DNA from 3 places in the Arthrobacter sp. SLBN-100 genome. Region 3 is predicted to be linked to each of the others. Evidence: riboswitches for the same ligand, from Rfam matches in the RefSeq annotation. Region 3 holds a riboswitch; each other region holds the start of a gene.
What was found. A riboswitch is a leader RNA that binds a small molecule or an ion and turns the genes downstream of it on or off. The one in region 3 is predicted to bind cyclic di-AMP.
Positions count from the first base shown of each region.

Region 1: it holds a riboswitch for cyclic di-AMP, as region 3 does, so the genes downstream of both, FBY31_RS17920 (M23 family metallopeptidase) here and FBY31_RS04160 (LysM peptidoglycan-binding domain-containing protein) in region 3, are expected to answer to the same signal.
Region 2: it holds a riboswitch for cyclic di-AMP, as region 3 does, so the genes downstream of both, FBY31_RS17290 (hypothetical protein) here and FBY31_RS04160 (LysM peptidoglycan-binding domain-containing protein) in region 3, are expected to answer to the same signal.

Region 1 covers NZ_VFMY01000001.1:3,878,374-3,884,313, forward strand. Annotated here, with positions in the region: gene FBY31_RS17895 (hypothetical protein) at 1-4, opposite strand, end outside; gene FBY31_RS17900 (cold-shock protein) at 224-607, shown strand; gene FBY31_RS17905 (DUF3027 domain-containing protein) at 614-1,294, shown strand; gene serC (phosphoserine transaminase) at 1,353-2,483, opposite strand; gene FBY31_RS17915 (metal-dependent transcriptional regulator) at 2,762-3,469, shown strand; cyclic di-AMP (ydaO/yuaA leader) riboswitch at 3,604-3,815, shown strand; gene FBY31_RS17920 (M23 family metallopeptidase) at 3,826-4,647, shown strand; cyclic di-AMP (ydaO/yuaA leader) riboswitch at 4,795-4,955, shown strand; gene FBY31_RS17925 (C40 family peptidase) at 5,026-5,700, shown strand; gene FBY31_RS17930 (NlpC/P60 family protein) at 5,857-5,940, shown strand, end outside.
Region 2 covers NZ_VFMY01000001.1:3,735,247-3,741,186, reverse strand. Annotated here, with positions in the region: gene FBY31_RS17300 (response regulator transcription factor) at 1-351, shown strand, start outside; gene FBY31_RS17295 (HAMP domain-containing sensor histidine kinase) at 359-1,885, shown strand; cyclic di-AMP (ydaO/yuaA leader) riboswitch at 1,995-2,139, shown strand; gene FBY31_RS17290 (hypothetical protein) at 2,145-2,870, shown strand; gene FBY31_RS17285 (HAD-IA family hydrolase) at 2,888-3,565, opposite strand; gene FBY31_RS17280 (glyoxalase superfamily protein) at 3,656-4,030, opposite strand; gene upp (uracil phosphoribosyltransferase) at 4,076-4,711, opposite strand; gene FBY31_RS17270 (phosphatase PAP2 family protein) at 4,753-5,601, opposite strand; gene FBY31_RS17265 (nucleoside deaminase) at 5,663-5,940, shown strand, end outside.
Region 3 covers NZ_VFMY01000001.1:891,308-897,247, forward strand. Annotated here, with positions in the region: gene FBY31_RS04150 (lytic transglycosylase domain-containing protein) at 1-949, opposite strand, end outside; gene FBY31_RS04155 (dienelactone hydrolase family protein) at 1,055-2,029, opposite strand; cyclic di-AMP (ydaO/yuaA leader) riboswitch at 2,328-2,500, shown strand; gene FBY31_RS04160 (LysM peptidoglycan-binding domain-containing protein) at 2,504-3,364, shown strand; gene FBY31_RS04165 (protein adenylyltransferase SelO) at 3,482-4,957, opposite strand; gene FBY31_RS04170 (ribonuclease Z) at 4,995-5,940, opposite strand, start outside.

The sequences.
Region 1 (5,940 bases), 3.0 Mb from region 3:
TCATGGACGTAACGCTAACAGCCCGGTCGGACACTCTGGGCATGGGTGCTTCGGGGCCGTTACAGGGAGCCGCCGAAAGCAGGATTAGGGCATGGGGCAGGATAACCTTGAGGGATAAAGACCAACACGGTCTCCAGCCGTCATACCCTGAACCCGCACGACAATGCGGATGCGGTGACAGCAGGCCGTGTCTCAAGACGTCAGAACGAAGAAGGTTGATTACGTGCCTACCGGCAAGGTCAAGTGGTATGACAAGGACAAAGGCTTCGGATTCCTCGCGGGCGAAGACGGCCAGGAAGTGTTCCTGCCCAAATCCTCGCTGCCCGAGGGTGTAACGGAGCTGAAGGCCGGCACCCGCGTTGAGTTTGGTGTCGCGGACGGCCGCAAGGGTGCCCAGGCCCTGGGGCTGCGTGTGCTGGATAAGACGCCGTCCATCGCCAAGGCGAAACGGCCCAGCGCCCGGGACCTTGCGCCGCTGGTCCAGGACCTGGTGACCGTTCTGGACAACCTGTCCGGAACCCTCTCCAATGGCAAATACCCGGAAGGCAACAAGGGCAAGGCCATCGCCGCCGCCCTGCGTAAGGTTGCCGACGAGCTGGACGTTTAGGCCCTGATGAGTTCGGAAGCTGATCAGCAGGAGCCGGCAGTGAAGTCGCCGGAGTTGGTGTCCCGGGAGCCGGTGTCGCAGGAACCGGAGCCGACTGGCCCTGTTTCGCCGGCCTCCGCCGCGGCTGGAGTGAAGACTGTGAAGCCGCGTGCCGGCGTGCCGGCATGGCGGACTGGAAAGCCCGACGCGTTCCTTGCCGCCGCCGTTGAAACTGCCCGGAGCGCGATCGAAGGCATTACGGCGCCGTCGAATATCGGGCAGCATCTGGCAGCCAAGAGCGAAGGCGACCGCCTGGTGACGCATCTTTTTGAATCAAGGTTGCCCGGCTACGGCGGCTGGCAATGGTTCGCGGTCCTGACCCGAAACTCACGCTCCAAGGTGGTAACCGTCAACGAGCTGGGCCTGCTGCCGTCCGAAGACTCCATCCTGGCCCCGGAATGGGTTCCGTGGGCGGAGCGGGTCCGGCCCGAAGATGAACAGGAACCGGAGCGGGAACACGAACCGGAAATGGTGGAGGCCGAGTCGCCGGAATCGGGTGCTGCGGAAGATTCTCTGGCAGGGACTGCCGGTCATGAAGCTGAGGCAGGTGCCTTTGCCGCCGCTGAACCGGACCAGGCCGCAGACCACCCCGCCGGGAACACTGCCGGCAACTCCTCGTCGGACGCTCCTCAGGAGCGCTCCTTCTAAGACAGACAAAAAGGCGCCGCCCGGGAAAAACCCGGGCGGCGCCGTCGTGCTTAATATCCTACTTGCGCAGCTCGCCCACCACGTAATCGATGGTGGCCAGCAGGGCGGAAACGTCCGCGGGCTCGATGGCCACGAACGTTGCGATCCGCAACTGGTTGCGGCCCAGCTTGCGGTAAGGCTCGGTGTCCACCACGCCGTTGGCGCGCAGGACCTTGGCAACCACGGCCGCGTCCACGGACTCATCGAAGTCGATGGTGGCGATGACGTTCGAGCGCTCGTCCGGGTTGGTGACGAAGGGAGTGGCGAACCCGGAGGCGTCAGCCCAGCTGTAGATGCGGCCGGCGGAGTCAGCCGTGCGGGCGGATGCAAAGTCCATGCCGCCGTTGGCGTTCAACCACTGCACCTGCGCGTCCAGCGTCACGAGGGTGGACAGCGACGGGGTGTTGTAGGTCTGGTTCAGGCGCGAGTTGTCGATGGCCGTCTGCAAATCCAGGAAATCCGGAATCCAGCGGTCGCTGGCCTTGATCCGTGCTGCCCGTTCCAGGGCGGCCGGGGAGAACAGCCCAAGCCAGAGCCCGCCGTCGGAAGCAAAGTTTTTCTGCGGAGCAAAGTAGTAAACGTCACTTTGTGCCACATCGACGTCCAGACCGCCTGCGGCAGAGGTGGCGTCCACCAGGACCAGCGCACCTTCGTCCACGCCGGCAACGCGCTGCACGGGGGCCGAAACGCCTGTGCTGGTCTCGTTCTGCGGCCAGGCGTACACATCCACGCCTGCTTCTGCCTGCGCTGAGGGGCGGGTGCCGGGTTCGGATTTGATGATGGAGGACGCGTCCAGGAAGGGGGCCTTGTTGGTTGCTGCGGCGAACTTGGACCCGAATTCACCAAAGGAAAGGTGCTGGGCCTTCTTCTCGACCAGGCCAAAGCTGGCAATATCCCAGAAAGCGGTGGAGCCGCCCACGCCGAGCACCACTTCGTACCCGTCAGGTGCCCGGAAGAACTGGCTCAGGCCTTCGCGGACAGAGCCCACCAGGTTCTTAACCGGGGCCTGGCGGTGGGACGTGCCGAGGATGTTCTTTGACGCGGCTGACAGCGCATCAATCTGTTCCTGCCGGACCTTGGAAGGCCCGGCGCCGAACCGTCCGTCCTTGGGCAGGAGGTCGGCGGGAATAGTGATGCTGGTTTCGCTCACAGGTGCTCCAATTTCGGCATGGACATAACTTTGGTCCGGACGGTTGTTGGCGGCCGGCAGTCGGCGGTGACTGCAACCAGGGCCTTCCCTATTCTGCCTGAAGCGCTGTTTCGGCGGGAACCTGGGCCACCATAGTCCAGCCAATGAGACGCCCGCGCAGCACAGGGGTGAACTATTCGGACAAAGTCAAAATAGGCTAAGCTTTTCCACGGACTACGTCGCAGTGAAGGCGATACGGTGGGACAACGCAAGGTACTGCGCTCTAGGAGCTGAGCTGGATGACGGATCTGATCGACACAACGGAAATGTACCTTCGGACCATTTTGGAGCTTGAAGAAGAGAATATCGTCGCTCTTCGTGCGCGCATCGCCGAGCGGCTCCGCCACTCAGGGCCCACCGTCTCCCAGACCATCGGCAGGATGGAGCGGGACGGCCTGGTGGTCGTCTCCGGAGACCGGCACCTTGAGCTCACTGAAACGGGACGGAAGCGCGCCACGGAGGTCATGCGCAAGCACCGCCTTGCCGAGCGCCTGCTCGCGGATGTTATCGGACTGGACTGGGCCTACGTCCATGACGAAGCCTGCCGCTGGGAGCATGTCATGAGCGAACGGGTGGAGCGGCGCATCTATGAGATGCTCAACCACCCCACGGAGTCTCCGTACGGGAATCCGATTCCCGGTTTGGCGGCCTTGGGCGGTACGCCCTCATTGGGCTTCGCCGACGGTGCCATCAGCCTCCTTGAAGCAATGAAATCCTACGGTCCGGCATCTGAGGTGACCGTGAGCAGGCTCGCGGAGCCCATCCAGGTGGAGCCGGAACTGCTGTCCCAGCTCGATGAAGGCGGTATCCGTCCGGGTGCAGCCGTATCGCTGGAACGGGTGGGCGACTATATTTCCGTCCGGGTTGCAGGGATTGAAGGGGCCCTGGAACTGCCGCCCGAGGTTGCCGCACACGTGTTTGTTGCCATCCGCCAGCCTGCCGGCTAGCGGCGCGTTACCCTACGAGCGGCCACTTACGCGAAGATAACGGAATTGTTACCAAGCGGCTTAAGCCTCTATAGTTGAACCAAGCGTTGATATTAAAGCGTTACCTGATCTGGAGCCGAGCTCTGCCAGCGGATCAGGAGTGCGAGTCGTAACTGGCAGAGGCGGGGGAACCACAACCGGCAGCGGGGGACTGCCTTGGGGTGAAGTCCGTCAGCAGCAAGCCTCTTCCAGCGAAGGATCCTTAACGGGATATCTCTGTGCCGAAGCTTGCTTACGGCGGACCGGGTCTTTGAACTCTCTGACCCGAATCCGACAGCTAACTCCGCAGGCTTTCCAGAGAGGAACCCTTCTTGACCATGCAGAATTCCAGGGGTCGCCGCCGCGCGGCGGGCCCCGCTTCGACACCGCGCGTTGTCGAAGTCATCACCTCGGAGCGCCCCCGCGATCCGCACCGTGATGCTCGCCGGCGTCGGGGTCCCTTCCGCCAGATCACCGAGTTCGCCGGGGCCAGCGGCATCGGCCAGAAGGCCGGCATGGCCCTTGCCGCCACCGGCCTGGTCCTCACTGTGACAGTTCCGGCCACCAGTCCCGTCATGGCCACCGACGCCTCGGGCGCCACCCCGGTAGCCGCCTCCTCTGTGACGCCCCAGCCCCAGGTTTCCGCGGAAGCCGGAGCCCAGATTGACTTCAGCCGCTCCGCCGTTGTCACCCAGGCTGACCCCGACGGCAAGCTGAAGCAGCTGCTGAGCGCCCAGTCGGCCGGCGCCATCAGCCGCGCCGCCTCGGCCGGAAGCCTTGGCGCCCCGCTCACCGTGATGAGCACCGCCTCGCCGTTCGGCTACCGGGTCAGCCCCATCACCGGCGGCACGGGAGACTTTCACCGCGGACAGGACTATGTGGCCCAGTGCGGCACCTCGGTCATGGCTGCGGCAACCGGAACCGTTACGTTTGTGGGCTGGCACCAGTTCGGTGGCGGCAACCGCGTTGTGATTGACCACGGCAACGGCCTGGAAACCACCTACAACCACCTGTCGTCCTTCAACGTGAAGGAAGGCCAGACGGTATCCCGCGGGGAAGTTGTCGCGCTCAGCGGCACTACGGGGGCCTCCACGGGCTGCCACCTGCACTTCGAAGTCCAAGTCAATGGTGAAGTGGTTGACCCCACTGGCTGGCTGTAGTCAAGTGACAATGAGCTATCAGATGCTCTTGAGTTGCCGTGACCTGAATGTGACATTCAATCAAAACTGCTGTACCGTCTAACTCGCGTCAACTTTTCCGAAGTTGACGCTCTTGTGCGGATTGCCTAGCTCTGCCACCGCTCAAGGTCCGTTCGCATGACATCGTCTGGCAGGGGCGGGGGAACCAATTTTGGCCTTTCCATGGGAAGGCCTTGGGGTTAAGTCGCAAAGCTTCCTTGGAAGCCGCGTGGCCGGGTGACTCCCATCCGAATCCGACAGCTCACCTCGCAGGCATTGGGAGAGGCTACCTTCGTGTCTTCACGCCATAATTCTGCGCGCCACCGTGCGCAAACGGTTCGCACCAACCCTTTGGACACTGTGTCCAAAGCTGTTAGTGCCAATGCCGGGACAGTTGGTCGCCAGGCTGCCGTTATCGCAGCTGCCTCCGGCCTCATCCTGAGCATGGGCTTGCCGGCCACCGCCGCAGACACCACCCCTGGTGTGTCCGCCTCCGCCGAGTCCGGTTCAGCGCAGAGCGCCCTTGCCGTTACTGCGGCGCCCACGGCCACCGTCTCCTTCGAGCGCCCGGTGGTCAAGACCACTGCGGCTCCCAGGGTGCAGGCCGTACGTACCCAGTCCACTGCCTCAGGTAACGGAACGGCTGCCACCGGAACCGCTGCCTCCACCGTGGAGAAGCTGGCCGAAACCGCCTCTTCTGCTTCCACTTCAGGCATTGCTGCCATCGCGTACACCGGCATTGGCCGCTCCTACGTCTGGGGCGGCACCAGCCCCGTCACCGGCTGGGACTGCTCGGGCTTCACCCAGTGGGTCTACGCACAGGCCGGCATCAGCATTCCCCGCACCAATGCGTGGACTGTTATGAAGCCGACTTCCACTCCACAGCCTGGTGACCTGGTCATGCAGAACGGCGGCGCGCACGTTGGCATCTACGTCGGCAACGGCATGATGATCAGCGCACTGAACCCCTCCCAGGGGACGCTGCTGCACGCGGCTGCCGCCACCGGCTCCTCCGCATTCTTCACCATGAACTAGTTCTTCGACCTCCGGGTCCAAGAGCTTTTTCTTTGCCCAAACGCATTTTCGCTATACATCCCCGTTCGTGACGTGCCGGCGTACCCCCAAGATGCCGGCACGTCCAAACCCCCTGTCTGCCTACAAGGCGACCGGGGAAAACGAAAGAGAGAACTGATGACTACTCGTGCAACCGCACGGCATCGCGCCGAGGTCACCAAAACCAATTCGCTCGCCATTATTGCCAAAGCTGTAGGCGGC
Region 2 (5,940 bases), 2.8 Mb from region 3:
CTGCGGCTGCACCGCCTGGTCCAGCGTTCCGGGGTGGCCGCCATGGATACGGCTGAACTGGTGGTGGGCGACCTGGTCCTGAACGTGGACACCCGGGAGGTGACCCGGGCGGGCGAGGAACTCCAGCTCACGGCCACCCAATTCGAATTGCTCCGTTATTTGATGGAAAACCCCAAGCGGGTGATCAGCAAGGCGCAGATCCTGGACCGCGTCTGGGACTACGACTTCGGCGGCCAGGCCAACATCGTGGAGCTGTATATCTCCTACCTGCGCAAGAAGGTGGATGCCGTGCACCCGCCCATGATCCACACGGTGCGCGGCGCCGGATACGTCATCAAGCCTGCTGAGTAGGCGCACCATGGCCTCGCAACAGGTTGCGCCCCATCCCCGGAGCTGGCTCAAGCCCGGCACCTGGCACCTGCGCACCCGCCTGATCCTCCTTGCCATGGCCCTGCTGATCGCCATCTGCGGCGCGGTGGGCGTGGTCAGCTATGCCTCAATGGACGCATTCCTCACCCGCCAACTCGACGGACAGCTCAGCCAGGCCGCGGAACGGTCGAACGATCCCGGCCGCCCGCCCATGGGCGGTTTCAACGGAAGGGACCCGCTGGACGCCCGCGGCCAGAGCGTAGGAACCCTGAACGCGCGTATCCTCAATGGGCAGGTTAACAGCGCCGGGTTCCTGGCGCCGGACACCACCCGTTCGGCGTTGTCTGCCGAGGACAAGCAGGCCCTGCTGGCCCTGGCCACGGATGCGCAGCCAGTGGACCGTACCCTCTCCAACGGCGATTACCGGTTGATAGCCGTTAAGACGAATTTCGGGGATGTGCTGGTGACCGGACTCCCCCTTGCTGCCAAGGAGAGCACACTCACCTCCCTGGTGTGGACCTTTGTGTTCGTCTCCCTGGGCGGCCTGCTGCTCATCGGACTGGTGGGGACCGTGCTGATCCGCCGCACCATGAAGCCCCTCGAGCAGCTGTCAGAGGTAGCCACCCGCGTTTCACAGCTGCCGCTGGACGCCGGCGAGGTGGCACTGGCGGTGCGGGTGCCGCCGTCGAACTCCAACCCGGGAACGGAAGTGGGCAGCGTGGGCCACGCGCTCAACCTCATGCTGGACAACGTGGCCTACGCGCTGCAGGCGCGGCAGAGGAGCGAAACCAAGGTGCGGCAGTTCGTGGCCGACGCCTCGCACGAACTGCGCACTCCACTGACGGCGATCCGCGGCTATACGGAACTGATGCGGATGACGGAGGACTTCACTCCCGATGGCCAAAAATCGCTGGCCCGCGTGCAGAGCCAGTCGGAGCGGATGACCGCCCTGGTGGAAGACCTGCTGCTGCTGGCACGGCTCGATGAGGGGCAGCCGCTCAAGCTCAGCGCGGCGGACCTGACGCAACTGGTCATTGAGTGCGTCAGCGACGAAAAGGTGATGGCGCCGGGCCATATCTGGCGGCTGGAGCTTCCTGACGAGCCCGTCGTGGTCAACGGTGACGCCTCCCAGCTGCGCCAGGTCCTGATGAACCTGCTGTCCAACGCACGCAAGCACACTCCCCCGGGGACCACGGTGGTCACAGGCGTAGGCAAGTCTCCTGAAGGGGCAGCGGCAGTAACGGTAACGGACGACGGCGGCGGGATCCCTGCAGAATTCGTGGACAACGTCTTTTCACGCTTCGCCCGCGCAGACGCGGCTCGAAAGGTCGCAGGAGACCAGTCGGGTGCGTCAGCAACGGAGGGTACGAGCGGTCTTGGGCTGTCCATCGTGGAGTCCATTATCGAGGCGCATGGAGGAAAGGTAACGGTGACGTCACAGCCGGGACGCACACAGTTCGCCCTGCAGCTGCCTATCCGGGGGCCTTTGCAGCAAGGCGACGCGCCGTCATCGTGATCTCTGTTACCAAAATGTGACTTGTGCTTTGAATTCCTGTACCGTCGTTTAGGTACGGTTCCCGTTCGGGCCGTATATCCGGATGACGCCAAGCTCTGCCACTTCCCGGATTTCTCTTGAACCAAGGCAGAGGCGGGGGACCCACCGTCCCGGGCACTGATTGCCCTTGGGGTTAAGCCAGCACGTGATCTTTCCGTCTGGCCGGATGCCCTCATCCGAACCCGACAGCTAACTCCGCAGGTGTGAGAGGCGATTCATCATGTTCAAATTCCTGGCACAGCCACGCCCGAAAAACGAGTCTGCACCGCAGTCCGCACCGGAAACCGGGAAATTCCCTTCTGTCGGTAAGCGCGCGGCCGTACTTGCCGCATCCGCTGCACTCCTCGTAGGAGTCGGGGCGGCCGGACAGGCTACCGAGTCCAGCATCCGGGTTGCCGCCACCGAAACCCAAGCCGCTGAGGCGCACTCCAACCTGAGCATTGAGAAGAGCGAAATCCGGGCCAACCCGGCGCCCGCTCCCGCCGCCGAGGAGATCGCGGTGGCCCCGCAGGCGGCAGAGCCGGCACCGGCTCCCGCTCCCGAGCCGGCACCGGCGGCCGCTCCCGAACCGGCACCGGCTCCCGAGCCCGCCCCCGCGCCTGCTGCCGCTCCTGAGCCGGCACCCGTCGTCGCGGTTAATGACCCCGCCGGTGCCCAGGCTTACGCCGCCGGCCAGCTTGGCAGCTACGGCTGGGCTCCGGACCAGATGCAGTGCCTGCAGACCCTCTGGACCAAGGAGTCCGACTGGACCACCACGGCCACCAACGCAAGCAGTGGCGCGTACGGCATCGTCCAGTCCCTGCCCGCTGAAAAGATGGCAAGCGCCGGTCCGGACTACCTCACCAACTACCGCACGCAGATCAACTGGGGCCTGAACTACATCCAGGAGCGCTACCAGTCCCCTTGTGGCGCGCTGAACTTCCACCTGTCCAACAACTGGTACTAGGCGCGTAGTGGCGGACCTTAAAGCCGGAAGGAAATGACCGTCCGGCCGTCGTCCTTGCCGGTTTCGACGGCGACCGCGCTGTAGTCCTGGATGTGAAGTACGCCGGCGGGCAGCGGGCCGGTGTTGGATCCCACCGCCACAGTCCGGATGCCGGCGGCCACTCCTGCGGCGATTCCCGCCGGAGCGTCTTCGAAGACCACGACGTCAACGGGATCCACGCCAAGGTTAGCCGCGGCCTTCAGGTATCCCTCTGGATCCGGCTTGCCACGGGTCACCAGTTCAGCGGTCACCGCTATGGCTGGCATGGGCAGCCCGGCGGCGTTCATGCGGATTTCGGCCAGGATGCGGTCGGCCGACGTGACCAGGGCAACGGCCTCCGCCGGCAGGTCTGCCAGCAGCCGGGCGGCGCCGGGCAGGGGCACGATGCCGTCCGTTCGGACGCGTTCCATCGCCCCGAGTTCCGCCGTAAGTGCCGTCACGTCGGCACCGGCGGGAGCAAACCGGGTGACTGTATCGCGCGCCTGGACGCCGTGCGATGTCCGGAGAATCTCACCGAGGTCCAGTCCGTAGCGCGCCGCAAACTCACCCCACACCTGCTCCACCACCGCAGTGGAATCGACCAGGGTGCCGTCCATGTCAAAGAGGACGGCACTGCAGGTCAGGGTCCGGATTGCTGCAGGGGCCGAAACATTCATGGTCCCCATTCTGCCCCAGGATCCCGGGCGGCCTGATCTTAGGCCGCGGATCCCGGACGCCACCCCTGAGCCGTACTGGCCCGGCGCGGGTCAGCTTTCGCGGCCCGGGATGTATTGGACCGCCCACCTGTTGCCGTCGGGATCAGCAAAATAGACGAAGTGGCCCCAGGCCTGCACGTCCACGTCGCTGACGTCCACCCCGTTGTTTTTCAGGTACTGGTGGGCCGCGTGGATGTCATTGACAACCAGCTGGAGATTCGAGCCGGTGCCGGGAGGCGCGTCGATCAGCCCTTCCCCGATGCAGATCGAACAGGCTGAGCCGCGGGGCGTCAGCTGGACAAAGCGGATGGAGTCCGAGGGCCGCTCATCGAAGTCCGCATTGAATCCCACCTTGTTGACGTAGAAATCCTTGGCGCGGTCCACGTCCGATACAGGGACAAACACAAGTTCCAGTTTCCAGTCCATCCACACAGGCTAGCGGCGGGACGGGGAATGGAAAAGGGTTGAGCGCTACCCCGCGATGCCGTAAAGCCTGTCGCCCGCGTCCCCGAGACCGGGAACGATGTACGACTTCGCGTTGAGCTTTTCATCGATGGAGGCCAGGACGATGGTGACGTTCGCGCCGGAGAGTTCTTCCTCCAGCTTGGCCAGTCCTTCCGGGGCGGCCAGGAGGCAGATGCAGGTCACGTCGGAGGCGCCGCGCCTGAAGAGGAACTTGATGGCTTCGCGCAGGGTCCCGCCGGTGGCCAGCATGGGGTCCAGGACGAAGATTTGCCGGTCCGTGAGGTCTTCCGGGAGGCGTTCGGCATAGGTGATGATGTCCAGGGTTTCCTCGTCGCGGGCCATGCCGAGGAAACCGACTTCCGCGGTGGGGACGAGTTTGGTCATGCCCTCGAGCATCCCCAGGCCGGCGCGCAGGATGGGGACCACCAGCGGTGTGGGCTTGGTGAACGCGGTACCCACGGTGGTGCTGACCGGAGTTTCGATGGTAACGGGTTCGGTGCGGACTTCGCGGGTGGCCTCATAAGCGAGCAGGGTGACCAGCTCTTCCGTCAGCTGCCGGAAGACCGGGGACGGGGTGTTCTTGTCCCGGAGGACGGTGAGCTTATGGGCGACCAGGGGGTGGTCCACAACGAGAGTGCGCATGGGTCAAAACTACCACCCGGTTGTTGCGCGAATTCCTGCCGTCAGCCGCCTGCGCCGGACCGGGAGGAGCCGCCGTCGCTCCTTCCTGATGTGCCGCCGTCGAACCCGGCCGAGGTGTCCGTGCCCTGCTGAGTCTCGCCGGTGTGGTCCTCGCGGATGACTGGATGCTCGAACGTGGGGGCTGGCCCGGCGTGCTCCCGCTTCCGGATGAGATGGAACAGCCGGTGGGCCAGGATCACCATGCACACCCAGGCGAGCCCGAGGAGCCACCCTGCCATCACATCCGTGAGCCAGTGGTGCCCCAGGAAGACGCGGCTTAGTCCCATGGCGATGATAAAGATGACACCCGCCGTGATAGCTGTGATCCTGGCCCACAGCATCTGGAACTGCAGGCACATGATGTAGAGCAGGACGCCAATCACCACGGTGGTATTCAGGGTGTGCCCGCTCGGAAAGGACGGCGTTGACTCGTAAGGCGGCACTGCCTCTGAGTGGTCGGGACGGGTCCTGCCTACCAGCCGCTTGCCGAGGGTCGTGGCGAGGGTGGAAACCATTGCTGCACCGCCCACCAGGACGATGGGACGCCAGGTCCGGCTCAGAAATGTCAGCCACGCGGTGAGAATGCTGGCGACGATGGGCATGCCGATTCCGCCGCCCACGTTGGTGAAACTGGTGGCGAAGGCGTCCAACTCCGGAGTCCGCAGGGTCTGCGAGTATTCCAGGGCAGGAATATCAAGGCTTGCCAGCCCTTCGTCATCCACCACATTCGCGTAGACCTCGGCGCCGAGCAGGGCCAGGGTGAGCACCAAAGCCCCACCGATGATCATGGTCAGCCACATTGCGGCATACGGCTTGATCCATGTCTCCACGCGGTCTCTAACGGTGCTCATTATGCCTCCCGGCGGATGGACGTCACGGGCTCTCGGTATTCTTCGAAACTATCATTGAGCCATGGTCTCCGCAGAAAAGAATCACGACGCGTGGATGGGCCTTGCCCTGGCGGAGGCACGCCGTGCCCTCGTGACGGAGGATGTGCCGATCGGTGCGGTGGTGATAGGGCCCGACGGCGGTGTGCTGGGTTCGGGGCGGAACCAGCGGGAGGAGCTGGGAGACCCCACCGCCCATGCCGAGGTGGTCGCCATCCGGCAGGCGGCCACACGGCTGAAGGAGCTGCGGATGGCCGACGGCGGCGGCGGAGACGGCTGGCGGCTGGAAGACTGCACTTTGGT
Region 3 (5,940 bases):
GCGCCGGGTTGTTAGGTGCCGGATTGCCGGGTGCGGGGTCGTCGGGTACGCGATTTGCCGGTGCGGGGACGGGCGGAGCGGGCGGTCGGACGGCAGCCGCTGCGGCTGCCCTGGCTGCCGCTTCGGCCTGCTGCCGGGCCTGCTCTTCGGCTGCGGCGCGCTTGGCGGCCTGCGCTGCCTCATAAGCGGCAAGTGCCGCCTGGCCCTGCCGGTAGGCTCCCTCAACTTCCGCCGTCGTGCCCTTGAGGGAGGCCAGTTGGGCTGTCAACTCCTCGCTGCGCTGCCGGCTTTCCGCCACCTGGCGCGCCATCGCCTCCTGCGCGGACCGGGCGGCGTCGAGCTTGGCCTTGGCTTCAAGGGACAGCCGCTCACGTTCGGCTCTGGCAGCACTTTCCTGGGCAGCCAACGAGGATGCGATCCGGCCACCGGCTTCGGCCTTTGTGACCAGCCCCGCCGTTTTGTCCCCGACGATTTGCACCACGTTGAGCCCCTGAATGCTGTTGGCCTGGATCGCATCCAGGGCAACGAAGAATCCCATGGTGGTGCCGCCGGTTTTGTAGGACTGGGCCGCGAGGGCACCAAGTTCCTTCCGGTGCCGGGACAGATCGGCGTTGGCCTGTGAGACCTGGGCGGTGAGGGCCTCCACTCTTGCGCTGGCACTCTGCAGCGCAGAGTCTGTGACAGCATAGTCGGCTGCCGACTGGACGGCGGCTGTACCCAAGGACTCGGACTGGGCCTGCAGGTCACCCAAAAGGCCGTCAATCCTGCTGATTTCAGCGGCCTTGCCAGCCTCGGTCTGCTTTGCTTCCTGCACATCCTCCCAGGAGGGGTAATCGCCGGTCGGGTCGCTTTCCGCTGCGCCCGCCGGTGCCAGCCCCAGTATTGCGGTCAGGGCCACCAGAAGCGCCGCCGGCAGGAGGGACCGGGCTTTTGTAACGAACCGAGACATAGTCCGGAAGTTTACCGGCTTCAACCTCTGGTTGAAGGCCAGCGTCCTGACATCGTTATGCAGCGGAGACCTCCCGCTTCCTCCCGGCGGGCAGGACGGTGCACTTCAGAGGTGCTGGCTGAACCAGGCGAGGGTGTCTTTCCAGGCGGCTGTGGCCTGGGCCTCGTTGTACTGGTCACCGGTGTCATTGTGGAACGCGTGGCCCACACCGGGGTAGACAGTGAGCTGATGGACAACGTCGGTGGCAGCGAGCGCATCCTTGAGCGCCGGCATGGCACCCGTGATGCGTTGATCCAGCTCTGCATATACACCGAAGACCGCAGGCTTGATCCCCGGCACCTTGCCCAGGTCAGGGGCGGGCCCATAAAAAGCCGAGGTCGCCTTCAGCCCGTCCAGCTCTGTGGCTGCCTGCCAGGTGATGCCGCCACCGAAACAGTAACCGGTCATGGCAATTCGTTCACCCTCCACGAAGTCCTGGCCCCGGAGGTACTCCAGTGCCGCTCCAAAGTCGGCGATGTGCCGCTGGGCCCCGGCCGTGGTGAGGGCGCCGGGAACAGCATCGCGGTCCATGCCGGCGGTTCCGCCTTCCCGGCTCAGCAGGTCCAGGGCAAGGGCCACGTAGCCCTCTTTCGCGAAGCGTCGCGCCACGTCCTGGATGTGGGGTGTCAGGCCACGGTTCTCGTGGCAGATCAGCACTGCAGGACGGGGCCCGGTCGACTCCGGGCGGGCCAAGTAGGCGCTGACAGAGGTTCCGCCGGACGGAAACTGGACGGTCGCCGTCGTCATTCCAGCAGCACCCTCAGGTACGGAGAGCGGGCTTTTCGCCCCGGGCACCGCACCGGAACCGGCCGTTCCGGAGGCAGTCGACGCAGAGGCCTCGGGCGCGGGAATCGGGTCGGTGCTGCGGGGCATCTCACTGGGCGTGCAGCCGACCAGCAGCATCGCGGCCGCGGCAGCCGCCATACTGCCGGTAATGAAGGCCACCCGCCGGGTGAACGTCCGGTGGCTTAAAGTCCCGGCGCGGTAGTCGTCAAAGAATTCTTCGATCAGATACTTCTCATACTTGCCGAGCTGAGTCACGGGGCCTCCTCTGAGTGCGCTCATCCTCCTACCCTCTGCCCTCGCGGACAAGATTCAGCCACCCCATTCCGGCGGAGCTTTATTACTTTGTGACAAACAACACCTGGCGGCGTACGGCGTTTCTATCTCCTGAGGTCAAGGCCCGGTGTAGGAAGAATCCAATCATTTGCTAAATACGAGAGAAGCCGCTCGTATGTTACCCAAACGTGACAATCGGTCCCGGTGCGGGCTATGGTCTTCAGGTGTCCCTCCCAGACCGGGACATTCCCATCAGTATGCCGAGCCCTGCCACTGATCCGGGATTCAATCGCTTTCCAGCTGGCAGGGACGGGGGAACCACATTTCCGCGGCCTCCTCAGAGGCCTTGGGGTCAAGTCGATAGCGCCCTCCGTTCCGTTCGGAGCCGCTCCCGGCCGGGTATCTCCAACCCGAACCCGACAGCTCACCCCGCAGGCATGGGAGAGGCGATCAACCGTGTCAAAAAATTCCACCACCGCCCGTCACCGCGCGACTCCGGCCCGCTCAATCGCGCTCCAGGGCTTGGCTGTATCAGCCAAGTCGCTTGGCCGCCCGGCGCTCGCCGTAGCAGCAGCTTCCGGCATTGCCTTCGGTGTGGGCGCCCCGGCCCACGCAGGCGTAACCGGACCGGACACCACCGAGACCACTAACACCCAGGCTTACACTGCGCCCGCCGCTGCCGTCGCTGCTCCCGCAGCAGCTGCCGCCAACGTGCACACTGTGGTTTCGGGTGACACCTTGGGTGCCATCTCGGCTGCCTACGGCGTCAGCCTCAATGACGTTCTGTCGGCCAACGCCCTGGCGATCTCCGCGATCATCTACCCCGGCGACCAGATTCAGATCCCGGGCGCCGGGTATGTTGCAGCTGCTCCGGCCGCTGCTCCGGCACCCGTCGCCGCTCCTGCTCCGGCCGCCGCTCCTGCACCCGTTCAGGCAGCCGCTGCCCCGGCTCCGGCCAACACTGGAGTGAACGTGTCCTACGCTTCAGCTCCGGCAGCTGCCACCGGTTCGGGCGCGGGCGCTGCCATCCTGGCGTCGGCCTACGGCCAGGTGGGCGTCCAGCAGGACTGCACCGCCATGGTGGAGAAGGCCCTGCGCTCGGTGGGTAAGAGTGTTGGCGACCTGGCTCCCGGCCAGTTCTTCCAGTACGGCTCCGTTGTGGGCACCCCCGCTGCCGGTGACCTGGTGATCACCGCCGGCCACGTCGGCGTGTACGCCGGCAACGGCCAGGTTGTCAGCGGCGGCGTGGACGGTTACAAGACCGAGGTCCACTCCATCAGCTGGCTCGGGGGCGCTTCCTTCGTCCACGTAGCGTAGCCACACCACCCGGACAGGGGCGGCAGGCGGGATTATCCCCGCCTGCCGCCCCTGTTTCGTTGTTGGCGCTCGCTGCAACCCCGTCCGCCGGGTGCCGGCTGTGCACGTCCCGTCAGCTCAGGTGCCGCAGAAGGTCTGGTAACTGCCGAAGTCCTCCGGCGCTCCCTCGGCATAGCGCTCCAGCCCCGGGCGCTCCTGGTATGGGGCACGGACAACGTCCACGAGCCGGTTAAATGGATCGAGGTCGCCGTCAGTTGCTGCGGCGAGCGCCTCCTCCACCAGGTGGTTGCGCGGAATGTAGGCGGGGTTGACCTGGTCCATCAGGCCGGCGTCGGGTTGCAGGGCCTGCCACCGTTCGGCCCAGGCGTCGAAAGCCGCGAGGTCCAGGACCATGCCTCGGGCGGGCCGCTGGTTTCCCCGCGCCGCGTGGCCGAGATTCCGGAAGAACGAGGTGTAGTCCACGGGCCCGTCCTTGAGTATGGCGATCACGCCGTCCACCACCTGCGATGCTTCTTCTGCCTCCGGGCTCCCGGCGGCACTCTCCTTCAGGCCCAGTTTGGTTTTCATGCCGGCGAACCAGGCGTCACTGTACTGGCGGCGGAACGCGCCCAGGGCTTCCACTGCGGGGGCTACGGCCTGTTCCTGGTCTTCGTTGATGAGCGGCAGCATTGCCTCGGCAAGGCGGGCGAGGTTCCATTCGGCCACCACCGGCTGGTTGGCGTAGGCGTAGCGGCCGCCGACGTCGATGGAGCTGTAGACGGCCGCCGGGTTGAAGGCGTCCATAAACGCGCAGGGGCCGTAGTCGATGGTTTCGCCGGAGATGGTGATGTTGTCTGTGTTCATGACGCCATGGACGAAGCCCACCAGCATCCACCGGGCCACCAGCGACGCCTGGGCGGCTACCACGGCCTCAAAGAGGGCGAGGTAGCGATTCTCGGCCAGGGCAGCGGCGGGGTGGTGCCGTGTAATGGCGTGATCGGCGAGGCGCCGCAGGAGGTCCATGTTCTCGGTGGCCCGAGCGTACTGGAAGCTTCCAACCCGCAGATGGCTGCTGGCCACCCTTGCCAGGACTGCTCCAGGAAGCATGGTATCGCGGCGGACCGGGCGGCCGGTGGCCGTAACAGCCAGGGACCTCGTGGTGGGGATGCCCAGTGCGTTCATCGCCTCACTCACCACGTACTCCCGCAGCATGGGCCCGACGACGGCACGTCCGTCGCCTGCGCGGGCGAAGGGCGTGCGGCCGGACCCTTTGAGGTGGATGTCGCGCAGGCGCCCGTGTACGTCCGTCACCTCGCCAAGAAGAAGCGCGCGGCCGTCGCCGAGGAGGGGGGAGTAACCGCCAAACTGGTGGCCGGCATAGGCCTGGGCCACCGGCGTCGCCCCCGCCGGAATGTGGTTCCCCAGGAGGAGCCGGACCCCCTCCGGCGACTGGAGGTATTCCGGATCCAGCCCGAGTTCGCCCGCCAATTCTTCATTGAGGACAAGGAGCTTGGGGTCCGGGGCTTCCTCTGCCTGCCAGGGAACAGCAAGCTCCGAAAGTTCCCGGGCAAACCGCCCGTCAAAGGTGACGGTTGATTCAGCAGCAGCTGTCATTGCTCAAGCCTTCCCTCGTGGTTTGTTTTCCGCTCGGTTAGCCATGTGATGAACCGCCCTCAAATTCACTCTCCACCCCTTGGTCGGGTTTGGCAATAATTCCGCGGCCGTTCCCGCCCTGCGGCACGGGGTCCTGCACCACGGGGTCCTGCCAGCGGCGGCGCTCCGGAAGAGGCACCCGCTGCAGGTCATGTGCCGCTACCACCCTTACTTGTGCGGCACGTGCGCTGGCCTGGGCCGCCAGCGGGGTGACGTCCACGTACCTTGACGAAAAGTGCGTCAGCACGAGGGTGTTGGCGCCGGCGCCGCCAGCCAGGTCACCTGCCTGCCCTGCCGTGAGGTGGCGGTACTGGCCCGCTAGTCCGGCGTCGTCGTCGCTGAAGGTGGATTCCGCGACGAGGAGGTCGACGCCGTCCGCCAGGCCTTCTGCCCCCTCGCAGGGCGCCGTGTCCATCACAAAGGCGAAGCGCTGGCCGCGCCGGGGAATGCTCACATCGTCGAGGCGGACGCCTGCCACGCTACCGTCGCGCTGCAGCCGCCCGACGTCGGGGCCCCGGATGCCCGCTGCTGCCAGGCGCTCCGGCAGCAAGGTGCGGCTATCCGCTTCTGTCAGCCGGTAGCCGTAGGTTTCAATGCGGTGCTTCAGCGGCCGGACCTCCAGCCCTTCGGCCACCATTCCACTACCGCCATGGGGGTGAAGCCTCAGGTCTATGCCGGGCGAGCTGATGGACACGAGGGCGCGGACCACGTCCTCGCCTGACGCGGGGTAGTGGAGATGGACCGGATGCGCCACGCCGTCCAGCGCCATGCGGGACAGCACCCCCGGCAGGCCGAAGCAGTGGTCGCCGTGAACGTGGGTGAGGCAGATGCGGGTGATCTGGGTGGCTGAGACGCCGGCGTGGATCATCTGGCGCTGCGTTCCCTCGCCGGGATCGAAGAGCAGCCCTTCACCGTCCCAGCGCAGCAGATAGCCATTATGGTTG